Regions from separate parts of the Selenomonas sp. KH1T6 genome, predicted to be linked through region 1. Evidence: riboswitches for the same ligand, from Rfam matches in the RefSeq annotation. Region 1 holds a riboswitch; the other holds the start of a gene.
What was found. Region 1 has a riboswitch for thiamine pyrophosphate ahead of cytX (putative hydroxymethylpyrimidine transporter CytX). Riboswitches for the same ligand answer to the same signal wherever they lie in the genome.
Positions count from the first base shown of each region.

Region 2: it holds a riboswitch for thiamine pyrophosphate, as region 1 does, so the genes downstream of both, thiS (sulfur carrier protein ThiS) here and cytX (putative hydroxymethylpyrimidine transporter CytX) in region 1, are expected to answer to the same signal.

Region 1 is NZ_FNWN01000018.1:24,121-36,007, forward strand. It holds gene BLW59_RS11040 (MurR/RpiR family transcriptional regulator) at 1-662, opposite strand, end outside; gene BLW59_RS11045 (aspartate ammonia-lyase) at 860-2,248, shown strand; gene eno (phosphopyruvate hydratase) at 2,428-3,729, shown strand; gene cytX (putative hydroxymethylpyrimidine transporter CytX) at 3,957-5,171, opposite strand; TPP riboswitch at 5,249-5,352, opposite strand; gene BLW59_RS11060 (putative manganese-dependent inorganic diphosphatase) at 5,544-7,190, shown strand; gene pcrA (DNA helicase PcrA) at 7,319-9,628, shown strand; gene ligA (NAD-dependent DNA ligase LigA) at 9,648-11,672, shown strand; gene BLW59_RS11075 (GspE/PulE family protein) at 11,781-11,887, shown strand, end outside.
Region 2 is NZ_FNWN01000033.1:7,180-19,066, forward strand. It holds gene BLW59_RS14355 (xylulokinase) at 1-760, shown strand, start outside; gene araA (L-arabinose isomerase) at 1,072-2,496, shown strand; TPP riboswitch at 2,627-2,742, shown strand; gene thiS (sulfur carrier protein ThiS) at 2,804-2,998, shown strand; gene BLW59_RS14370 (thiazole synthase) at 3,013-3,792, shown strand; gene thiH (2-iminoacetate synthase ThiH) at 3,804-5,069, shown strand; gene BLW59_RS14380 (thiamine phosphate synthase) at 5,056-5,652, shown strand; gene BLW59_RS14385 (HesA/MoeB/ThiF family protein) at 5,657-6,394, shown strand; gene BLW59_RS14390 (substrate-binding domain-containing protein) at 6,483-7,502, opposite strand; gene BLW59_RS14395 (hypothetical protein) at 7,870-8,154, shown strand; gene BLW59_RS14400 (TetR/AcrR family transcriptional regulator) at 8,389-8,991, shown strand; gene nirJ1 (putative heme d1 biosynthesis radical SAM protein NirJ1) at 9,054-10,250, shown strand; gene nirJ2 (putative heme d1 biosynthesis radical SAM protein NirJ2) at 10,247-11,326, shown strand; gene BLW59_RS14415 (class I SAM-dependent methyltransferase) at 11,579-11,887, shown strand, end outside.

The DNA.
Region 1 (11,887 bases):
ACGCAGACCAGGGGGACGCCTTTCTCGTGGAAGAACTGGGCCAGGGCATAGGACATGGCTGGGAAGCGGGGAAAGGTGAAGATGAGGGCCGCGTCCTCCGACCACCCTTCCTCGGGCAGCAGGGGAAAGAGGGAGTTGCCCCAGCCACTGATGCGGAACACGTTGCGCCTGATGCGGGAAAGAAAATAGGACATATATTCCGCCAGGAAGGCGGAGGCCTGGAAGCCTACTATATAGACGTTCCTGGCCCGGGAAAGCAGTTCCGCCGCCTGCAGCACCTGCGCTTCGTCAATGGACTTTTCTGCCTTGTGTAGAGAATCTATGCAGGGCTGGAAAAAGCCGCCCTTCTTCCCCTGTTTCTCCTCCGTTCCGTTCTCACCGGCCTCGTCCGCGGAAAGGAACATATCCACCGTGTTGATCTCCCGCTGCAGGATGCGGTGCAGCGCTGATTGGAGCCCCGGGAAGCCGTCGTAGCCCAGCTCCTCGGCAAAGCGTATCACTGTGGAGCCGCTCACCCCCGCCATACGGGCCAGCTTGGTGGAGTTCTGGAAGGCTGCCGTCTTGTAATTTGCCAGGATGAAATCAGCCAGCTTCTGCTGCTTGGCAGAGAGGCTTTCCCTGCGCTCTCCTATCCTGACCAGGACGTCGTCGTTTTTTTGCATGGGATGCTCCTTTCCTGATGATGAGGTTTCCTTTGATAATCAATTATAGTGAATAATTTTATTCAATTCAAGCAAAAAAATTTCATAAGCAGACTCCATGAAGAAATTTCTTCATTTTTCCATTGACTTCTCCCTGGTGCAATGATAATATGTCTACAACGAAGAATAATTTTCTTCAAAATAGGGAGGAAATAAAAATGAGGAAAGAGCATGATTTCTTAGGCGAACTGGAAGTTCCCGATGAGGTATATTACGGCGTGCAGACCATGCGGGCCATCGAGAATTTCAGCATCACCGGCAGGAAGCTGGATGAGGACTTCATCAAATCCATGGCCAAGGTGAAGAAGGCAGCTGCCCAGGCCAATATGGAAACCGGGCGTCTGGACAGGAAAATAGGCAATGCCCTGGTGCAGGCTGCCGAGGAAATCATCGACGGCGAGTTTATGGATCAGTTCCCGGTGGACCCCATCCAGGGCGGCGCCGGCACTTCCATCAATATGAACATGAACGAGGTGCTCTGCAACAGGGCCCTGGAGATCATCGGCGAGGCAAAGGGGCGCTATGACATCATCTCCCCCAACAACCACGCCAACATGGCCCAGTCCACCAACGATTCCCTGCCCACGGCCATCAAGGTCTGCCTCACCTACAAGAGCCACAAGGTCACCTCTGCCCTTGATTACCTGGCCTCCGCTTTGGAACAGAAGGCCGAGGAGTACAAGGACGTGCTGAAGATGGGCCGCACCCATTTGCAGGATGCAGTGCCCATCACCCTGGGCCAGGAAATGGGCTCCTACGCCTCCGCCATCCGCCGCAGCATCCGCCGGGTGGAGTGGGCCATCGACAGCATCCGCCTCATCAATATGGGGGGCACGGCAGTAGGCACGGGACTGAATGCCGAGCCTGCCTATATCAAGGCCGTGGCCAGGAAGCTGCGGGAGATCACCGGGGAGAACTTCGAGACCTCCACCAACATCATTGATGCCACCAACAACACCGATGGCTTCGTGGATGTGTCTTCTGCCCTGAAGAACACGGCCCTGGTGCTCATCAAGATGGCCAATGACTTCCGTCTCATGGCTTCCGGCCCCCGCTGCGGCCTTGCCGAGATCAGCCTGCCCAAGCGCCAGCCCGGCTCCTCCATCATGCCCGGCAAAGTGAATCCCGTCATCGCCGAGGTGCTGGATCAGGCCTGCTACCAGGTCATCGGCAACGACCTGGCCGTGACCCTGGGTGTGGAGAACGGCCAGCTGGAGCTGAATGTCATGGAGCCCATCATGGCCTACAATCTCTTCAGCTCCATGAACTACATCGCCGCCGGCTGCCGCACCTTCGTGGACAAGCTTCTCCAGGGCATGGAGCCGAACAGGGAGCAGTGCCAGAAGTGGGTGGATAACAGCGTAGGTGTGGTGACGGCGCTTCTTCCCCACATCGGCTACGAGCAGTCCGCCATGCTGGCCAAGGAAGCCTACAACACGGGCCGCCCCATCAGGGAAATCATCCTGGAAAAGGGCATCCTCCCGGAGGAGAAGCTCAACCATATCATGTCCCCCGAGCAGATGACCCGCCCCGGCATCACCAACTGACGACAGTATCGATGAGGCTACTGCACCATAATGAACGCGCAGCAGCCTCATTTTGGAAAAACGGTGCGAATGGCATAAATCCACGGCGTGTCCGTGAAAGCCCAGATTAAATGATAATGACTTGCAATATCATTTAATCTGGGCTATAATAATATCATGATTGAGAGGAGGCAAAGTCCATGAAAGATTATTTACAGATCATGCAGGTCATTGGCCGGGAAATCATTGATTCCCGTGGCAATCCTACAGTAGAGGCTGAGGTCACCCTGGCAGACGGCTCAGTTGGCAGGGCGGCGGCTCCCAGCGGTGCTTCCACTGGCGAGTTCGAAGCTTTGGAGCTCAGGGATGGTGACAAGGATAGATACGGCGGCAAGGGCGTGTCCCAGGCGGTGGCGAACATCAATGAGAAGATTGCCCCGGCGGTGGCAGGCCTTGATGCTTCGGATATCTACGGCGTGGATGCCGCCATGCTGGCTCTGGACGGCACAGAAGATAAGTCAAAGCTGGGAGCCAATGCCATTCTGGCAGTATCCCTGGCCGCAGCCAAAGCAGCTGCTGCCGCCCAGGATATTCCCCTGTATCGCTTCCTGGGAGGCCTTGCCGGCAACCATCTGCCTGTGCCCATGATGAATATCCTGAATGGCGGCGCCCATGCCACAAATTCAGTGGATACCCAGGAGTTCATGATCATGCCTGCAGGAGCGCCTACTTTCCGTGAGGGCCTCAGGTGGTCCACGGAGGTTTTCCACGCCCTGCAGTCCCTGCTGAAAAAAGAGGGTAAGGCTACTTCCGTAGGCGATGAGGGGGGCTTTGCCCCTGACCTTTCCTCTGATGAGGACACCATCGAGCACATCCTGCAGGCCATACGCGAAGCAGGATATGAGCCCGGGAAGGACTTTGTCCTGGCCATGGATGCCGCAAGCTCTGAATGGAAAAGCGAAAAGGGCAAGGGACATTACAAGCAGCCCAAGTCCGGCAGGGAATTCACCTCTGCCGAGCTGATTGCTCACTGGAAATCCCTGGTGGAGAAGTATCCCATCTACTCCATCGAGGACGGTTTGGATGAGGAGGACTGGGAAGGCTGGCAGCAGATGACCAGGGATCTGGGCGACAAGGTGCAGCTGGTGGGAGATGACCTGTTTGTCACCAACACCAAGCGGCTGAAGAAAGGCATCGAAGGCGGCAGCGGCAACTCCATCCTCATCAAGCTGAATCAGATAGGCACCCTTTCCGAGACGCTGGAAGCCATCAAGATGGCCCACCAGGCAGGTTACACGGCCATAGTCTCCCATCGCAGCGGTGAGACAGAGGATACCACCATCGCAGACCTGGCAGTGGCCCTCAATACGGATCAGATCAAGACAGGAGCCCCCTCACGCTCTGAGAGGGTGGCCAAATACAACCAGCTGCTGCGCATAGAAGAAGAACTGGGGGAAAGCGCTGTCTACGCAGGCATGGCTGCCTTCAAGCACAAGAAGTGATGACGTCGTCAAGGCAATGAAGGCCTTCACAAATGACTGCCTGATCCAAAGCGCGGAACCAGGGTCGGGTGCATTTGAAAAGAACAAAATGCTCCAAGCAGCCTAACGTGCTTTGACAAATATGAGAAAGAAAAATCACCTTGCCGAGAGTTTGGCAAGGTGATTTTTTAGCGCATTTGCTTGCTCCTTCAGCCAGGAGCCTCAATCTCACATTGGAGGATATTTCCTTACAGGGTAGCAGGCTCCTCTTTTTCCTTCTGCCTGTTGCCCAGGACAATGGCAGCAGCGCTGAGGCACATGGTGAGCAGCATGTCCGGCAGAGTGCTGCCTATGGGCAGGTCAGTTTCCATCAGGAAGCGGTAGAGGAGGAAACCGGCCAGCCACACCAGCAGATTGGACCAGCAGAAAAGACTTGTCTCATAGTTGCGGGAGGCCATGAGATGATTGACCAGCTGTACGGCAATCATGGGGGCAAAGACTGAGCCGATGAAGTAGAGGAAATCCGTGAAATCCAGCAGGGGCAGGAAGATGGCTCCACCTGTGCCCAGCAGGGTGACAGCTATGGCCAGGGCTTTTCCCTTTGCTTTGGAGGACAGGGCTTCGCCGGACACTCCTGCAGAATAGGCATCCAGATAAGTGGTGGTGACGGTGGAAAAGAGGATGATGGCCAGGCCCGCCAGCCCCAGCCCGGACTTCAGCATGATTTGGGCGATATCCGCCTCCCCGAAAGCCAGGGCGGCCCCCAGGCCCATGAGGTACATCCAGGAGCTCACCAGACCGTAGACGATGGTGCTCACCGCCGCTGCCCTGACAGGCTTTTGGGCCTTGCGGGTGTAATCGCTGATAAGGGGCAGCCAGGAAAGGGGCATGGCAATGGAAAGCTCCAGGGCCAGGCCGAAACTCATGGCTTCGGCAGGCAGGGGGGCAGCCCCGCTGGCGCTGGCGAGATTGCTGCTGAGCAGCAGGGTGAGCAGCAGCAGGGCCGCCATGGCCAGGGCGTTCAGCCTGCTCAGATTCTCCAGGCCAATGGCCAGCCACAGGATGATGAGCAGTCCTATCAGCAGGCACCAGAGCTCATGGCCTGCTCCTAAAAGCCCCCCGGCAGCCAGGGCCCCTTCATAGATCATGATGCCCGTCCAGCCCAAAAGCTGCAGGATATTGAGCCCTGCAAAGAGCAGGGCGCCCCTGCTGCCAAAGGTCATCTTGGCAGCTTCCATGGAACTTTTCCTCACTTTGCCGCCTATGACCCCTGCCCCAAAGAGCAGGGCGCAGCCTATGAGATGCCCCATGAAAATCGCCAGCATCCCCTGGCCGAAGCCCAGAGGGGCCAGGAAAGTGCCGGTCTGTATCTCGGCAATGGAAAGGGCAGCGCCGAACCAAATCAGGCCGTTGGCCCAAAGTGAGGTCCGTTTGGGTGATTGTGTCATCTGACAATTTTGCATGGTGATTCCTCCTTGTGTTGGGGAGGGAAAGGGCAAACGAAAAGGGACTATCCGGCTAAAGTTGGATAGTCCCTTGAAATATCGCTATTCCTGCTTCCCTACGTTGGCATTATCCAAATCAGGTGCGGTCGAAACGCATAGTTTCCTCTCAGCCCGTCTGCGAGCTCCCGTGTATGTGATTGTCTGGCTATACTTTAATACTTTAAGCCGGAGTTGTCAAATCAAATCGCTGGTCTGATTTACCGAGATATCATTGACACATACAAACCCATTTTATCTGTCGACAAGATGGGCATTCTAGCGTTATAATGTATACATGCTATAAGAGTCGGGGCTGTTGACGGCATCAGACAAGAGGAGGATTTTTTTTTCATGAATAGCACGAAACCAATCTATACCATCGGGCATCGCAATCCGGATACGGATTCCATCTGCTCGGCTATCGGCTATGCACATCTCAAGCAGGCACTGGGTGAGAACGTAGTGGCTGCCCGTGCTGGCAAGATCAATGCAGAGACCAAGTACGCCCTGGAGCATTTCCAGGTGGAGGAGCCCCTTTTGCTCACCGACCTTTATCCCCGGGTCAAGGATATCACCATCGACTGCAAGATCGTAGTGAAGCAGCATGATACTCTGCGCCATCTGGGTGAGGTCATGCGGGAGCATGATTTGAAGTCCGTGCCAGTCACCGACAGCAAAGGGGTGCTGGTGGGCATCGTCACCGTCAGCGATCTGGCTCAGCGCTACTTCCAGGAACTGGGCATGCAGAATCTGGCCAATATGCGGGTGCGCTATCGCGACATCATCCAGGCTACGGACAGCCAGGTGCTGGTGTCCGGTGAGGAAGGCGAGTTCATTAAGGGCAATGTGCGCATTGCTGCCGGCAGCCTCAACACCATCAAGAGCGTCATCAAGGAGCACGACATTGTCCTCATTGGCGATCGTCACGATGAGACCATCATCGACTGCGTGAAGCAGGGCATTGCCTGCCTGATTGTCACCGGCAATGGCCGCGTTTCCGCTGATGTCATCGAGGAAGCTGAGGAGCGCAATGTGTTCGTGCTTTCCACTCCTTACGACACCTATACAGTGGCCCGCCTGATCAACCAGTGCGTGCCCATCCGTCGCATCATGCACGACAATCCCGTGTGCTTCAAGCCTATGGACCTGCTCTCTGATATCAAAGGGGCCATGGAGGAGAACAATTACCGCAACTACCCCGTGGTGGAAAATGGCCATATCGTGGGCCTGGTAAGCCGTGACCGTCTCATGGTTTCCGAGCGTGAGCGGGTCATCCTGGTGGACCACAACGAGCGCGGCCAGGCCGTAGAGGGCATCGAAGAAGCCAAGATCATGGAGATCATCGACCACCATCGTCTGGGCGGCATCCAGACCAGCGAGCCCATCTACACCCATGCAGAGCCTGTGGGCTGCACAGCCACCATCGTGGCCAATATGCATTGGCACAGGGATATTGACATTCCTGCTTCCATTGCCGGCCTCTTGCTTTCCGCCATTATTTCCGACACGGTGCTCTTCAAGTCTCCCACCTGCACTGAGTATGACAAGATGACCGCCAAGCGGCTGGCTGAGATTGCCGGGGTGGACATCAATGAGTACGGCCTGGAAATGCTCAAGGCAGGTTCCGGCATCGGCGATATGACTCCTTCCGAGATTGCCAGGAACGACCTCAAGGAGTTCCGCATCGGCGACTACCGCATCATCGTCAGCCAGATTTCTGTCATGGACGAGAAGGAAGTGCTGGATCTGGAACCCCAGCTCATTGAGGCTATGGGCCATATCTGCGATAAGGAAGGCTTCGACATGAGTCTGGTGATGGTCACCAACATCCTGGAAGAAGCCACCACTCTCCTTTATGCAGGCTCTCCCAAGACCCTCATTGGCGAGGCTTTCCACAAGGATGCCAGCGGCACCCACATCTATCTGCCCGGGGTCATGAGCCGCAAGAAGCAGATTATCCCGCCCCTTTCCGAGGCAGTGAAGCGCATCAAGCAGTAAGGAACTGCTCCTAAGAGAAGATTTGAGCAAGGCATATAAATCGGCTCACCCGTTGGGTGGGCCGATTTTCAGCCTTTAAATTTATGTTTTGAAGTATTTTGCAAGACCAACAAATATAGGAGGATACATTGGATATTTTCAGCGGATTGAACCCGGCACAGAAGCAGGCAGTCGAGCATACGGAGGGGCCTCTCCTCATCATGGCAGGAGCAGGTTCCGGCAAGACCAAGGTGCTTACCTGCAAGGTGGCAAACCTTTTGGCCCAGGGGGCTGCACCCTATAGCATCCTGGCAATCACCTTCACCAACAAGGCTGCCACGGAAATGCGGGAGCGCGTGGACAGGATGATAGGGGAGGCGGCCAAGGACGTATGGCTCAGCACCTTCCATTCCTTCTGCGCCCGCTTCCTGCGCCGGGAAATCGAGGCCACTGGGCTTTACAAGAAGAACTTCGTCATATATGACACTTCTGACAGCCAGGCTGTCATCAAGAACGCCCTGAAGAAGCTTAATCTGGACGATAAGCAGTACACGCCTGCCAGTGTCCTCAATGCCATTTCCAATGCCAAGAACCAGCTCTTAGGCCCCAAAGCCATGGCCCGGGACGCAGGCAGCTTCTTTGAGCAGAAGGTGGCGGAGGTTTACGAGATTTACGCCCAGGAGCTTCGCAACAACAATGCGCTGGACTTTGATGACCTGCTGATGGTGACAGTGCTCCTGCTGGAGCAGCATGAGGAAGTACGCATCAAGTATCAGCGCCGCTTCAAGTATATACTGGTGGATGAGTATCAGGATACCAACGGCGCCCAGTACCAGCTCACCAAGATCTTGGCGGCGTCCCATCACAATCTCTGCGTGGTGGGGGATGCTGACCAGTCTATCTACGGTTGGCGCGGCGCGGATATCCGCAATATCATGGACTTTGAGAAGGACTATCCCGAGGCCAAGACCATCAAGCTGGAACAGAATTACCGCTCCACCAAGAATATCTTGGCGGCAGCCAATGCGGTGATTGAGCATAACATCAACCGCAAGCCAAAAGAACTCTGGACGGAGAACGCCACGGGAGAGAAGCTTACCTGGTACCAGGGTATGGATGAGCGTGACGAGGCCAACTTCATTGTCACCACTATCCGCAAGCAGCAGACCATTTTCAATGCCTCCCTGGGAGATATGGCCATTCTCTACCGCACCAATGCCCAGTCCCGTGTGCTGGAGGAGACCTTCATGAGGAGCGGCATCGCCTACACCATGGTGGGGGGCCTCAAATTCTACGACCGCAAGGAAATCAAGGACATCCTGGCATATCTGCGGGTTATCTATAATCCTCTGGATACCGTGAGCCTTATGCGCATCATCAATGTGCCCAAGCGGGGCCTGGGTGCCACCTCTATAGCCAAGCTCAGCGATTATGCCGATGCCAATGGCCTGACCCTCTTTGATGTGATTTCCAGCCCCGACCTGCTGGATGCCATTCCCGGCATCACTGCCCGGGTGAAGAAGCCATTGGAGCTGTTTTCCTCCTTTATCTTCAAGTACATGGGGCTGCAGTCCAACCTGAAGGTTTCCGAACTCATTGACAAGGTGCTGAAGGAGTCTGGCTATATCAAGGAACTGGAAGAGGAGAAAAAGCCGGAGAACGAGTCCCGGCTGGAGAACCTCAAGGAATTCATCGGCGTGGCCAAGGACTTTGAAAAAGAGGAGGAAAATCCCAATCTGGAAAATTTCCTCTCCCAGTTGGCGCTGGTGTCTGATATTGACAATGCAGAAATGGAGGAGGACAGGGTGACCCTGATGACCCTGCACTCAGCCAAGGGCCTGGAGTTCCCCATCGTCTTCATGGTGGGCATGGAGGAAGGTTTGTTCCCTCATTCCCGCACCCTCATGGAGCCGGCAGAAATCGAGGAGGAGCGTCGTACCTGCTATGTGGGCATCACCCGCGCCCAGCGGAAGCTCTATCTCACCAATGCCCAGCGCCGCACGATTTACGGCAGGCAGAACGCCTATCCGCCTTCCCGCTTCCTCAGCGAGATTCCCGACGAGTATCTGGAGAAGCTGGTGCCCAGGGGGAATGCTTACGGCTTTGCCAATGCCAACAATTACGGAGCCCAGCAGCGTGCAGGCCTTATGACCTTCCAGCCCAGCGCAAGGCAGATGGGCAGCGGTGTGCAGCGCAGCGGCCAGCCTCAGTCTGCCCTGCAGGCCATGAGTGCCCTGAACCAGCGCAATATGGGAACGGCACCTGCAGGCAGCACTGCCATCCGTCCCGATACCAGCGTGGTCTGGAAGGTGGGTGACAAGGCCCGTCACGGCAAGTGGGGCATCGGCACCGTGGTGTCCGTCAAGGGTGAAGGGGAAGAAGTTGAGCTGAAGATTGCCTTCCCGGACCAGGGGGTCAAGGGCTTGATGCAGAAGTACGCTCCCATCACCAAAGCTTAATTAGACAGGAGGTGGCGGCATGGCAGAAGCCATACCAGCAGATATCAAAGCCGTCAAGGCAGAACTTGCCGGCCTGCGGAAGAAGATTCGCTACCATAACAACCGCTACTATAACGAAGATAATCCGGAAATCACTGATTACGAATACGACCAGCTGATGCTGCGCCTGAAAGCTTTGGAGGGAGCCTATCCCGAGCTTATCACCCAGAACTCTCCCACCCAGATGGTGGGAGGCGAGGCGCGCCGCAGCGCCGGGGTGCTGGTGAAGCACGATGTGCCCATGCTGTCTTTGCAGGACGTTTTCTCCAAGGAAGAAATCTACAGCTTTGTGGAGAATATGCAGGGGGAACTGGAAAGCCCTGAATTTGTGGTTGAGGAAAAGATAGACGGTCTTTCCCTGGCCCTGCGCTATGAGAATGGAGAACTTGTGCGAGCCATTACCCGTGGCGACGGCCTGGTGCAGGGGGAGGACGTCACTGCCAATGCCAGGGTCATCAAAGACGTCAGGCAGAAGCTGAAGGAAAGCCTGCCTTACTTTGAAATCCGTGGGGAAGTCTACATGGAAAAGGCTGCCTTTGAGGCGGTGAATGACCGCCAGGAACTTCTGGGCTTGAAGCCCTTTGCCAATCCCCGCAACTGTGCCGCAGGCACCCTGCGCCAGCTGGACAGCCGCATTACCAAAGAGCGGAAGCTATCCATGTTTGTCTTCAACCTGCAGAAGGCAGAGGGCAGGGAATTTGCCAGCCACACGGAAGCCTATGAATTCATGAAGAAGCAGGGCATCAAGGTCATACACGGCTACCACGTCTGCCGTACGGCAGATGAGGTCTGGGCAGCTATCGAGGCCATCGGCGGCAGCCGGGGCAGCCTGCCTTACGACATTGACGGGGCCGTGGTGAAGCTCAATGATCTGGCTGACCGTGAGAAGTTGGGGGCTACTTCCAAGGTGCCACGCTGGGCTATTGCCTACAAATACCCCCCTGAGGAAAAGGAAACCGTGGTCAGAAGCATCGAGCTTTCTGTGGGCCGCACTGGCCGCATCACCCCTACGGCAGTCTTTGACCCGGTGCAGCTCTGCGGCACCAGGGTGGAGCGGGCTACCCTGCACAATCAGGACTTCATTGACAGCCTTGATGTGCGCATCGGGGATACGGTGAAGGTCTACAAGTCCGGGGAAATCATTCCCAAGGTCAAGGAAGTGGTTAAGGAAAAGCGCCCTGCCGGGACCGAGCCCTTCATCATCGGTGACAAGTGCCCTGTCTGCGGGGCAGAAGCTGTGCGGGAGGCGGATACGGCAGATATCAAATGCCAGAATCCCTCCTGCCCTGCCCAGCTGGAGAACCATATCCTGAACTTTGTGGGCAGGAATGCCATGGACATCAAGGGATTTGGGGAAGCGGCAGTACGAGGGCTCATTGAGGAAGGATATCTCAGGACCATTGCAGATATCTACCATCTGTCCGACTACCGTGAGGAGCTGATTGCCAAGGGCCTGATAGGCAAGGAGAAGAACACGGACAAGCTGCTTGCTGCCATTGAGGAAAGCAAGCAGAATGATCCCCAGCGGCTGGTGACAGGTCTGGGCATCTCCGGCATCGGCCGGGCGGCGGCCAGGGACCTGATGGCTGCTTTTGGCTCCATTGCAAAGCTCAGCCAGGCCAGCGAAGAGGAGCTCCTGGCAGTGCCGGACATGGGGGAAATCAGCACCAGGGCTATCCTCTCCTTCTTCCGGGATGAGCATAACCGCGCCATCCTTGCAGACATGGAAAAGTCCGGGGTAAACTTCGTGCAGGAGCAGCAGTCAGCTGCAGGCAGCGAGCTTGTCGGCCTGACCTTTGTCATCACCGGCACCCTGCCCACCCTGGGCCGCAAGGAGTGCGCTGCGCTTATCGAAGCCCACGGCGGCAAGGTCACTGGCTCCGTGTCGAAGAAAACCAACTATCTGGTAGCCGGGGAGGCCGCTGGCAGCAAGCTCATCAAGGCCCAGGAATTGGGCATAGATATCCTCACAGAGGAAGAACTGAGGCAAATGTTCCAGCAATAACTCAATGACTGATTTATCCAGAGAGAGGCGCACGCCTCTCTTTTTGCTTTTCTGGCAGGAGTTGTCCTTTTGGCAAAGAATTGAGTTTGTAAAAAGGAGGCGGCAATCATGCCCATAGACGAGACAGCTTTCAAAATCCTCATCAGCCGTGCTGCCGTAGAAGCCCGCCGGGGCCTTGAGCAGCAGGGGGGAGAAAACTCCCCGGTAGTGAAACT
Region 2 (11,887 bases), on a different contig from region 1:
CTCCGCTTTCTCCATGAATGTGCTCAGTGCGCCGCTTGCTGCTGTGCATGAGGACATAGATGTGGTCATGACCCCGGATGGGGCTCCTGTGGCCATGGTGCACACCAATAACTGCACCTCCGACCTCAATGCCTGGGTGGGACTTTTCGAGGAATTTGCCACCCTCGTGGGCTCCGATGTGAAGGGGGGCAAGCTCTACAGCTTGCTCTTGACTCACAGCAAGAGCGCCCGTCGTGATGCAGGCGGGCTCCTCAATTACAGCTGCCTGTCCGGGGAGAATGTTACCCGGGTGGAGGCAGGCCGTCCCTTGTTCGTCAGAGGGCCGAAGGCGAAGATGCACCTGCCGGAGTTCATGCTGACCCAGCTTTACGGTGCGCTGGCACCCTTGGCTGTGGGCATGCAGGTGCTCACAGAAGAGGAGCACGTGGAGGCTGAAGCCATGGTGGCCCAGGGTGGTCTCCTGAAAACCCCGGAGATTGCCCAGCAGGCGCTGGCTGACCTCCTGGGTATTCCCATCACGGTGATGGAGACTGCAGGCAGCGGTGGTCCCTGGGGCATGGCGGTGCTGGCACTCTTCCTTAACAAGAAGGGGGCAAATGAGAGTTTGCCGGACTTCTTGGAGAAGAATATTTTTGCCGAAGCAAAGAGTTCGACCCTGCCACCTATGGCAGAGGGACGCGAAGGGGCCAAGGCTTATATCAAGGCTTATAAAGAGGGGCTTAGATTAGAACGCATGGCTGGGGAGTGCATTAACGAGTGATGTTGGCAGCGGGACAGATGCTTTGATGTTATGATTGGCACTGAAATTTTATAAGGGCAAAGTGTATAGCAGTCCTTACCTCCACCGCTTGCGGGGGAGGTGGCAGCCCAAAGGGCTGACGGAAGGGGGGCCAGGGGGCGAATAGGTGACTTCGAAGGATACTTGTTCGGTTGATTTTCCCCCTTCCACCGTCTTCGACGGTCCCCCTCCAGGGAGCCCACCGGGCTCCCGCGCTTACGCGCCCCCCGCAAGCGGTGGAGGCCTTGGCACTCACCTTTACTGTAGCTTAACTAGAAAAAGGAGTTTTACAAATGCTTAAATTACCTGATTATGAATTTTGGTTTGTGGCTGGCAGCCAGTTCCTTTATGGTGAGGAGCAGCTGAAGAATGTGGCCCGTGATGCAGAGGATATCGTCAAGAAGCTCAATGAGAGCGGGTCCCTGCCCTATAAAGTGGTCTGCAAGGGGGTTATGACTACAGCTGACGGCATCACCCAGTTCATGAAGGATGTGAACTACCACGAGGAAGTGGCAGGCGTCATCACCTGGATGCATACTTTCTCTCCGGCCAAGAACTGGATTCGCGGCACGGTGCTGCTGCAGAAGCCACTCCTGCATCTGGCTACCCAGTATCGTCAGGATATTCCCTACGATACCATTGATTTCGATTACATGAACCTGAACCAGAGTGCCCATGGCGACCGTGAGTATGCTTACCTCAACAGCCGTCTGAACCTCAAGAACAAGATTGTCTACGGCTTCTGGGGCGATGAAGAGGTGCAGGCTGAGATTGCCAGCTGGCAGGATGTGGCCGTGGCCTACAACGAGAGCTTCAAGCTGAAGGTCTGCCGCTTTGGCGACACCATGCGTGATGTGGCTGTCACCGAGGGTGACAAGGTGCAGGCTCAGATCCAGCTGGGCTGGACGGTAGATTACTGGCCGGTAGGCGATCTGGTAGAAGTTATTGACGCTGTTTCCGAAGATGATATTGACAGGGAGTATCAGGAACTGCGCAACAAGTATGACCTGGCTCCCCAGCATAACGATGCTGCCAAATTCACCGAATCTGTGAGATATCAGCTGCGGGAGTATCTGGGTATCAAGAAGTTCCTGGATGACAGGGGTTACACCGCCTTCTGCACCAACTTCCAGGACCTCAAAGGCCTCAAGCAGCTGCCGGGCCTGGCTGCCCAGCTTCTCATGGCTGAGGGCTACGGCTTTGGCGCTGAGGGTGACTGGAAGCATGCGGCCCTCACCCGCCTGCTGAAGATTTTGGCTCACAATGACCGCACTGTGTTCATGGAGGACTACACCCTGGATCTCCGCAAGGGCCACGAAGCCATCTTGGGTGCCCACATGCTGGAGGTTGACCCCACCATTGCCAGTGACAAGCCCAGGGTGGAGGTACACCCGCTGGATATCGGCGGCAAAGATGACCCTGCCCGCCTGGTGTTCACCGGCGCAGACGGCAAGGCTGTGGATGTCACCGTGGCTGACTTCCGCGAGGGCTTCCGTCTGATTTACTACCCTGTTGACTGCCGCAAGGCTGAGGCTGAGACGCCGCATCTGCCTGTAGCCAAGCAGCTCTGGACTCCTACCGTGGGCCTCAGGAAGGGCTCGGAGGAGTGGATGAAGGCAGGTGGCGGACATCACACTGTCCTTTCCTTCACCATCACCCCGGAGCAGCTCCATGACCTGGGCACCATGCTGGGCATGGAACTGGTAGAAATCCTTTAATTTAGCTTTCTCCAATTCTTTTTCTCATAAATCCCAACATCAAAGGCAGCCTTGTCATGAGGCTGCCTTTGATGTTTTGGCAAAAAAGCCTTTACCTCAAGGGGGCAATGGTGTTACAATAAGGGAGTAATTTCATAGCGAGGGGAGCTTGTGGCTTTTAGCATAGCAGGCTGAGAGGGGACTTGAGGTTCCGACCCATAACCTGATTTGGATAATGCCAACGTAGGGATGTGCAGGAAAACTGTATTTTTTAGGGACTGTCCGAAGCGGGCAGTCCCTTTTTGGTGCGCCGAAAGGGGGTGGGAGCATGGTGAAGATAAACGGTGCAGATGAACAGGCGGCAGGCAGCAGCCTGGCTGATTGGCTGCAGGCAAAGGGCTATGGGGGCAGGATGATTGCTGTGGAGTATAACGGTGAGATCATTTCCCGGGAGCATTATCCCCAGGTAGTGCTGCATGATGGTGATGTGGTGGAAATAGTCTGCTTCATGGGCGGCGGTTGAAGGAGGTCTTGGTGATGGCAAATAAGATGAATGATTGCTGGCAGCTGGGGGGACGGAAGTTCAAGTCCCGATTCATTTTAGGCTCGGGCAAGTATTCCTTGCGGCTGATTGAAGCAGCGGTGCAGGATGCGGGGGCAGAGATTGTGACCCTGGCGGTACGCCGGGCTAATACCCAGGACAAGGAAAACATTCTGGATTACATACCGAAGCAGGTGACGCTGCTGCCCAATACTTCCGGGGCACGCAACGCAGAGGAGGCGGTACGCATTGCCAGGCTGGCCCGGGCCATGGGATGCGGGGATTTTGTCAAGGTGGAAATCATGCGGGACAGCAAGTACCTGCTGCCGGACAACAGCGAAACCATCAGGGCGACGGAGCTGCTGGCTGAGGAAGGCTTCACAGTTCTGCCCTACATGTACCCTGATTTGAATGTGGCCCGGGATTTGGTCAGCGCCGGGGCAGCGGCAGTCATGCCGCTGGCTGCGCCTATCGGGTCGAACAAGGGGCTGGCTACCAAGGATTTTATCCAGATTCTCGTGGATGAGATTGACCTGCCGATTATTGTGGATGCGGGCATTGGCGCGCCTTCCCAGGCTTGTGAGGCCATGGAGATGGGAGTGACGGCCATCATGGCAAATACTGCCTTGGCAACGGCGGGGAATTTGCCGCTGATGGCTGCTGCCTTTCGGCAGGCCATTGAAGCGGGGCGCAAGGCTTATCTTTCCGGGCTGGGCCGGGTGCTCAGCCGGGGTGCGGAAGCCTCAGACCCCCTGACTGGATTTCTGCGTGCTTAGGGGGTGGCAAGATGAGTGAAACAGAGAGGAAAAACAGCTTCTTGGTAGATTCCAGGCACCTTAGCGCCAAGGCGCTGGAGCGCAAGCATGAGCTGGAAAACAATCCTGCCAGCAGGAAAAGCCCCCTGGAGTATTTCCCGGAAATGGAGCAGCTGGTTTCGCCGGTGGAGCAGGCAGTGCTGGCGGAAATGGAAGCCTATGATTACAACCGCTATACGGCGGCAGATGTGCGGCGGGCTTTGAGCCATGCCACCTGCACCAAGGAGGATTTCAAGGCCCTGCTGTCGCCTGCGGCCATGCCCTTTTTGGAGGAAATGGCCCGGCGGGCCAGGCGGGAAACCAGTCGTCATTTCGGCAATACGGTGTACCTTTTTACCCCCCTTTACATTGCCAATTACTGCGAGAATTACTGCGTGTATTGCGGTTTTAACTGCTACAACCACATTCGTCGCCTGCAGCTTGATGCAGAGCAGATTGAGCATGAAATGCAGGTCATTGCCCAAAGCGGTATGGAAGAGATCTTGCTGCTCACCGGGGAGAGCAAGACGAAAAGCGATTTGTCTTACATCGGTCAGGCTTGCAAGCTGGCCCGGCGGTATTTCCGCAATGTGGGGCTGGAAATCTATCCGGTGAATACGGCAGACTACCGCTACCTGCATGAATGCGGCGCTGATTACGTGACGGTCTTTCAGGAGACGTATGATTTGGAGGTTTATGAAAAACTGCATCTTCTGGGGCACAAGCGGGTATTTCCGTACAGATTTGCGGCCCAGGAGCGGGCCTTGAAGGGCGGCATGCGGGGCGTGGGCTTTTCGGCGCTTTTGGGACTGGCGGATTTTCGTCGTGATGCGCTGGCCACGGCGCTGCATGTCTGGCATTTGCAGCGGCGCTACCCCTGGGCGGAATTTTCCCTGTCCTGCCCCAGGCTGCGGCCTATCATCAACAACGACAAGATAACGCCCCAGGGGGTGGGGGAGCGGGAGCTTTGCCAGGTGCTTTGCGCCTATCGCCTTTTCCTGCCTTTTGCCGGGATTACGGTGTCCTCCCGTGAAAGGGCAGATTTTCGCAATGGCATTGCCAAAATCTGCGCCACGAAGGTATCGGCCGGTGTATCTACGGGCATCGGCGACCATGAGGAAAAATACGCAGGACAGCAGGAGGGCGCACAGGGGGACGAGCAGTTTGCCATCGCTGATAACCGCAGTATCGACAAAATGTATGACGATATGAGCAGGGAGGGCTTGCAGCCGGTGCTCAACGATTATGTCTATGTGTAAGGTGGATTGGCCAAAGGTCATGGCGGTGACGAACAGGCACCTGTGCCAGGGGGATTTCCTGGCTCAGGTGGAAAAGATTGCCAGCCGCAGGCCCGGAGGAATTCTGCTCAGGGAAAAGGATTTGCCGGAGGAAGCCTATGCCAGTCTGGCTCAAGAGGTGGCAACCCTTTGCAAAGCCTGGTCGGTGCCACTGTACCTGCACACTTTCCCTCTGCCAGTTCAAGCTGTCAGGGCAGCGGGGCTTCATCTGCCCTTGATGCGGCTGCGGCAGGCATCAACTGCAAGGGAACTGCCACAGGCAAGAATTGGTGCTTCCTGCCACAGTGTGGCGGAGGTGCAGGAGGCGGCAGGCAGAGGGTGCTCCTATGTGATAGCCGGACATATTTATGCCACGTCATGCAAGGAGGGGCTGCCGGGGAGAGGGCTGTCCTTTCTGCAGTCGGTCTGCCGGGCAGCCGGCACTATGCCTGTCTACGCCATTGGCGGCATTACACCTGACAGGATGACAGAAGTGCTCTCTGCCGGAGCCGCCGGAGTCTGTGTGATGAGCGGCATGATGAGGGATTCGGAATGGTGGAGGTGACTTTATGTCCTTAGAGGCAGCAGAACAGGAACGCTATGCCCGGCAGATTATTTTGCCGGAGTTTGGCCAGGCAGGACAGGAAAAATTAAAACAGGCCCGGGTGCTGGTGGTGGGGGCTGGGGGCCTTGGCTCCCCGGCGGCCTTTTATCTGGCAGCTGCAGGGGTGGGCACCGTGGGGCTGGCGGATTTTGACCGGGTGGAGCTGTCGAATCTGCAGCGCCAGCTCCTGCACAGCACGCAGGATTTGGGCCGCCCCAAGGTGGAAAGTGGCAGGGAAACCCTGCAGGCCCTGAATCCTGCGGTACAGGTGCCGGTGTATGCTGAAAAGCTGACCAGGGCATCATTAGGGGCGCTTATAAGCAGCGAGCACTACGATATGGTAGTGGATGCGGTGGATGACCCCCTGACCAAGTTTGCCATCAATGATGCCTGTGTGGCTCATGAAACGGCCTTTGTTCACGGCGGTATCCTGAAATATCAGGGACAGATTATGACTCATATTCCCCATAGTCCCTGCCTGCGCTGTCTGTTCCCGGAGGAACCGGAGAGCAAGGGGGGCAAGAATGGCGTACTGGGGGCTGTGCCGGGGGTCATTGGCAGCCTGCAGGCCGGGGAAGCAATCAAGTTTTTGCTGGGGACAGGGGATTTGCTGACAGGGCGGCTGCTGACCTATGATGCGCTGGCCATGAGGTTCCGCACATTGAAAGTCCCCCAGCGTTCCCATTGCCTTTGTGGGGAGTAAGCCCCACAAAAATATGCCCGCTGACGATAGGTCAGTGGGCATATTTTTTAGCAATGATATCAACTGAAGCCACCGCTTGCCGGGCGGTTCAGTTCTCGGCGTTCTGCAATATGCGTATCTCATTGCGCATGATGTAACGATCCCGGTCTGGCGGCGTCCCATTCACCAGATAGTCGAAGGCTATCTGCATGGCGCGGCGGCCTTGTTCGTGGGGGTGCTGGTAGAGGGCGGCCTGGATGATGCCTTGCTGCATCATGCGGATGGTGGTGGGAATGGTATCGAAGACGATGATGGTGATTTTCCCTGCCAGGCCCGCCGCCAGTACGGCACGGCTGGCACCGTAAGAGGCACCGGAGGATATGACAAAGAGGGCATTGATATTCGGCTCGTTTTTCAGAAGCTGGGTTACCTGCTCGTAGGCAATCATGTCATCATCTTCCGTCTCGTGGATGGAGAGGATGTTGCATCTGTCCCCCATGGTTTCCCGGAAGCCGTCCAGCCTTTGACGATGGCCCAGCATGGAAAGGGAGCCTAAGAGCACGCCTACATTGAGCTTCTCCGGCCCGATCATGCGCAGCAGCGCCCCTGCCGTGCGTCCACCTTCCAGATAGTCGGAGCCTACATAAGTGTGGCGGGAAAGTCCCGGGGCATCGTTGTTGATGGTGATGATGACAATGCCGTCGTCTATGAGGGCGTTGAGCCTGCGTACCACACTGGGATGATCCACCGGGTTGATGATGAGGGCCTGCACCTGTGGGGAAAGCTCGTCGATGAGGCGGCACTGCTCCTCTACGCTGTAGCCCCTCATGCTGCGCCAGATGACTTTTAGGCCGTAAGAATCATATTTTTTCGCAGCTTTCTGCATGGAAGAGAGTACGTCATCGAAGAAGTGGATGCCGATGGAGGGGATCAGCACGCCCACGATGGGGGATTTCTTGCGGGCGGCCAGGGCTCTGCCTGCGGGGTTGGGCTGGTAGTTCAGCTTCCGCATGGTCTCGAGGATAAGCTGCTCCTTTTCCGGCTTGACTTTGCCCCGCCGGTTCACTACTCTGTCCACGGTGCCCCGGGAGACGCCGCAGAGCTCTGCTATCTGTTTGATAGTAACCATTATCTTGTTACTCCTTTTTCTCGGATTAGAAAATGTGCGTATATCTGATTTTGTGCCTAATGAGAACGAGCACAATCAATATGATTCCTATAATTTCGCCGTATCCGCTGTGTTTTCCTGCTTACTTAATTAAAAGTGTGCATATTTATTTTACAACATGGGAGAGAAAAATCAATCGGAATTTTAGTCAGGATAATATATGAAATTGTGTTAATATCAATGCGGATTTAGAAATTTTTACTTGCGAAACTAGGACTTTTGGGGTAAAATATGGCAAGTGAAAGAGAGTTGCTCAAGAAAACAATACAATTTATAGTCCAGCATTATTTTGGCCGCAGTTGGTTAAAGGAAGGAAAGGGAGAGAAAAATGGTCTTAGCTGTGAACAAGGCTACCAATAAATTGTTCAAATTCAAGACTGGCAAGTACAATCTCAAGGAGCAGGCTGCCTGGAAGTCCCGCACTGCTTTTATTGAGGACACCATGAGGGAGCTTATCCGCGAGGCCAACACCCGTGAGGTTTCCGTCTTTGCCAAATGCTATTATGGCATCAGCCTTACCCGCAATGAAAACAGCGGCCGTTGGACTTTGGGTTATCAGGATGCGGTGAACTATTGGTCACGTTCCAATGCCAAGGTTTACCAGATTCAGTAAGCAATCATACATATTTTTGATTTAGGGCGATACACCGTCAGAGGATTATTTCCTCGGCGGTGTTTTTTATTTTGCAGGAGCAGGATTATTGAATTTGGTGACGAAAAAATAAATTTATGAATATAATTCATCTTTTTCTTTCAATCGCCATAGTTTTCAGTTACAATGAAATAATAGACAGTTAGCTTCATCAATGGAGATGGATTCATTATTCATAGATGGGAGAGAAAGACGATGGCAGAAGCAATGGGCCGTCGGGAGAGAAAGAAGCAGCTTTCCCGGCAGGCCATCTTAAAGGCTGCCCAGCAGCAGTTTGCCACCCGGGGTTATAAGGAAACCTCGGTGGCTGATATCATGAATGCGGCAGATTTGGGTACGGGCACATTCTACAATTACTTCCAGTCCAAGGAAGAAGTGCTGATGGCCCTGCTGGGAGATTCCGTAGAGATGGTGGAGGCGGCAGTCCGGTCTGAGAAGGAGGCGGGGGGGAACTCTGTTGACCTGCTTGCGGCGGGCATCAAGGCCACGGCTTCATTTCTGGATGAGAACCGCTATGTGCTGCCCTTGTTCCTTGCGGCTTCGGAAAGGGCGGCAGAGCCCCGTCCGCAGGAAGCGGAGCATGGTTCGGCAACGCCGGGGTTCAAGGGCATCTTTGAGGAAATCATCAGCCAGGGGCAGCTGGCTGGAGAGATCCGCAATGATGTGCCGGCAGAACTGATAGCAGAAATGCTGCATTCCATCTATCAGGCAGCAGCCTTCAGCAAGTTGGAGATTCCCTTCAGGGATAATGTGGCTATGAAGACTTGTTTGCTATTAAATGGGATACGGAAGGAGTAAAAAACCTTCCCCTTGAGGGGAAGGCATGGAAGTGACAATAGGATTTAGGAGAGTGTTTTATTTTGATCAGCGTAACGAAGCTTTTGTTTGCCAGGGAATACTACGGAGACCAGCTCCGCTATACGAAGAATGCCCACTCCATGCGGAATGGGGCGGCTGAGGGCATGGGGCCGGTGGTGGTTTGGAATTCCACCAAGACCTGCAATTTGAAGTGCATGCACTGCTATATGCAGTCCGATGCCCAGAAGTACAAGGACGAGCTGACCACGGAAGAGGCCAGGAAGTTCATAGATGACCTGGCAGATTTCAAAGTGCCTGTGCTGCTGTTCTCTGGCGGGGAACCGCTGATCCGCCCGGATTTCTTTGAACTGGCAGAGTATGCGGCAGAGAAGGGGGTACGTCCCACTCTCTCTACCAATGGCACCCTCATTACCCGTGAAGTTGCCCAGCGCATCAAGGATATCGGCGTGGGCTATGTGGGCATTTCCCTGGATGGTCTCAAGGACGTCAATGACAAGTTCCGCGGGGTGGAAGGGGCCTATGAGAAGGCCATGGCCGGCATCGAGAACTGCGTGGCAGTGGGTCAGCGGGTGGGCCTTAGGTTTACCATCAACCACCACAACATCATGGAGCTGGACAAGATCTTCGATTTCATCGAGGAAAAGGGCATCAACCGTGTCTGCTTCTACCACCTTGTTTACTCCGGCCGGGGGGCGGGCATGATGGATCAGGATGTTACTCCGGAGGAATCCCGCCGGGCCATGGACACCATCATTCGCCGCACCAAGGATTTCGAGGCCAGAGGGCTGGAAAAGGAAATCCTCACGGTGGACAACCACTGCGACGGGGTCTATATGTACCTCAAGGCCCTTTCCGAGGGGGAGGATGCCACTGCTGCCAAAATCAAGGAGTATATCTCCATGAACGGCGGCAACCGCTCCGGCATTGCCTTCGGCGAGGTAGACCCTCTGGGTTATGTGCATCCGGACCAGTTCACCCAGCATCACACCTTCGGCAATGTGCGGGAGAGGAAGTTCGGCGATATTTGGAGCGACACTTCCAATCCTATCATGGCAGGGCTGAAGGACAGGAAGCCTTTGCTCAAGGGCCGCTGCGCCAGGTGCAAGTTCCTGGACAATTGCAATGGCAACTTCCGCACCAGAGCCGAAGCCCGCACGGGAGATTTCTGGGAAAGCGACCCCTCCTGCTATCTCACTGATGAAGAGATTGGTCTGACTGGAGAGGGGGCAGCCAAATGACTATGCCTGAAGGAATCACTGGCGGCCACACGGGGCATCCGGGCCATCCCGGGGGACATCCTCACGGCCATGGCGGCCCGGTGAAAATCGTTTCCTGGAATACCACCAACGCCTGCAATATGTTCTGCGCCCACTGCTATCGTGAAGCAGGCTGCAAGGCGGAAGAGGAGCTTTCCACCGCCGAGGCGAAGAAGCTCCTGGCGGAGATTGCCAAGGCTGGCTTCAAAATCATGATTTTCTCCGGCGGCGAACCTCTCATGCGGCCTGATATCCTGGAGTTAGTGAAGTTTGCTTCTGATTTGAAGCTAATTCCTGTCTTTGGCACCAACGGCACGTTGATTACGCTGGAGATGGCGAAGAAGCTGAAGGAAGCCGGGGCCAAGGGCATGGGCATTTCCCTTGACTCCCTGGACAAGGAAAAGCACAACAAGTTCCGCGCCTTCCCCGGTGCCTGGGAAGGGGCCGTGCAGGGCATGAAGAACTGCCGTGAGGCAGACCTGCCCTTCCAGATACACACTACGGTGATGGATTGGAACCAAAGCGAACTTGAGGCCATGACGGATTTTGCCGTGGAGATCGGGGCCAAGGCTCATCATTTCTTCTTTTTGGTGCCCACGGGGAGAGCCAAGACCATCGAGGAAGAATCCCTGCGGGCGGAGCAGTATGAGGAAGTGCTCACCCGCATCATGAAGAAGCAGCAGGAAGTGGAGATAGAGCTTAAGCCCACCTGTGCGCCACAGTTCTTGCGGATTGCGGATCAACTGGGGATTAAGAGCCGGTTCACCAGAGGGTGTCTGGCGGGGTTGTCTTACTGCATTATCAGTCCCAGGGGTAAGGTGCAGCCTTGTGCTTATCTCAATATGGAATTGGGAGATGTGAGGGAGACGCCTTTTGATGAGATTTGGGCAAACAACGAAGTACTGAAAAAACTTCGTACACTTCAGTACAGTGGAGGCTGTGGGGCTTGCCGCTATAAGGGAGTTTGCGGCGGATGCAGGGCACGGGCGGCTTGTTACCACGATGGGGATTATATGGCGGAGGAGCCGTGGTGCTTGTACCACGGCCGCCGCGGGTAGGCCTGCGGCCGTTCTTTTCTTTGATGCAAAGAAAAGAACTAAAAGGTATACATGCCGGTGGCATGTTTACGCGGCCTTGCATTTCATCCTGAAATCCAACGGCCGCGGGAGCGCCCATCCATGGGCGCCGGGGTTCGGGAATTTGAGAAGTTCGTGAATTCGTGAGTTCGAAGGAGTAAAGTATATAGCAGATTTTACCTGCCCCGCTTGCGGGGAAGGGGGACCGGCGAAGCCGGTGGAAGGGGGAAAACAGTGCCTGAAAAAATAGAACCAGAACTTTTATATTTTTTGCAACCATCCGCTCTTCCAGTTACGATATTAGTAGTTGAGAGCGTCAGTTACCTCCCAAAGCTGCGGGAGATGTTCCCTTCTGCCAGGCTCTTGGCCGTAGCCGATGAGGAAGATGCTCTTGATGAGCTGCCGTTTGGTTTGGATGTTGAGTTCCATTGCATGGACTACCTCTCTGAGCGGCTGCCATTTCCACTTCAGTCTTTGGATTACATCATCTCCGACCTCACCTTGGAGCGGGCTGGCAATCCTCAGGACATAGCGGCGGGGTTC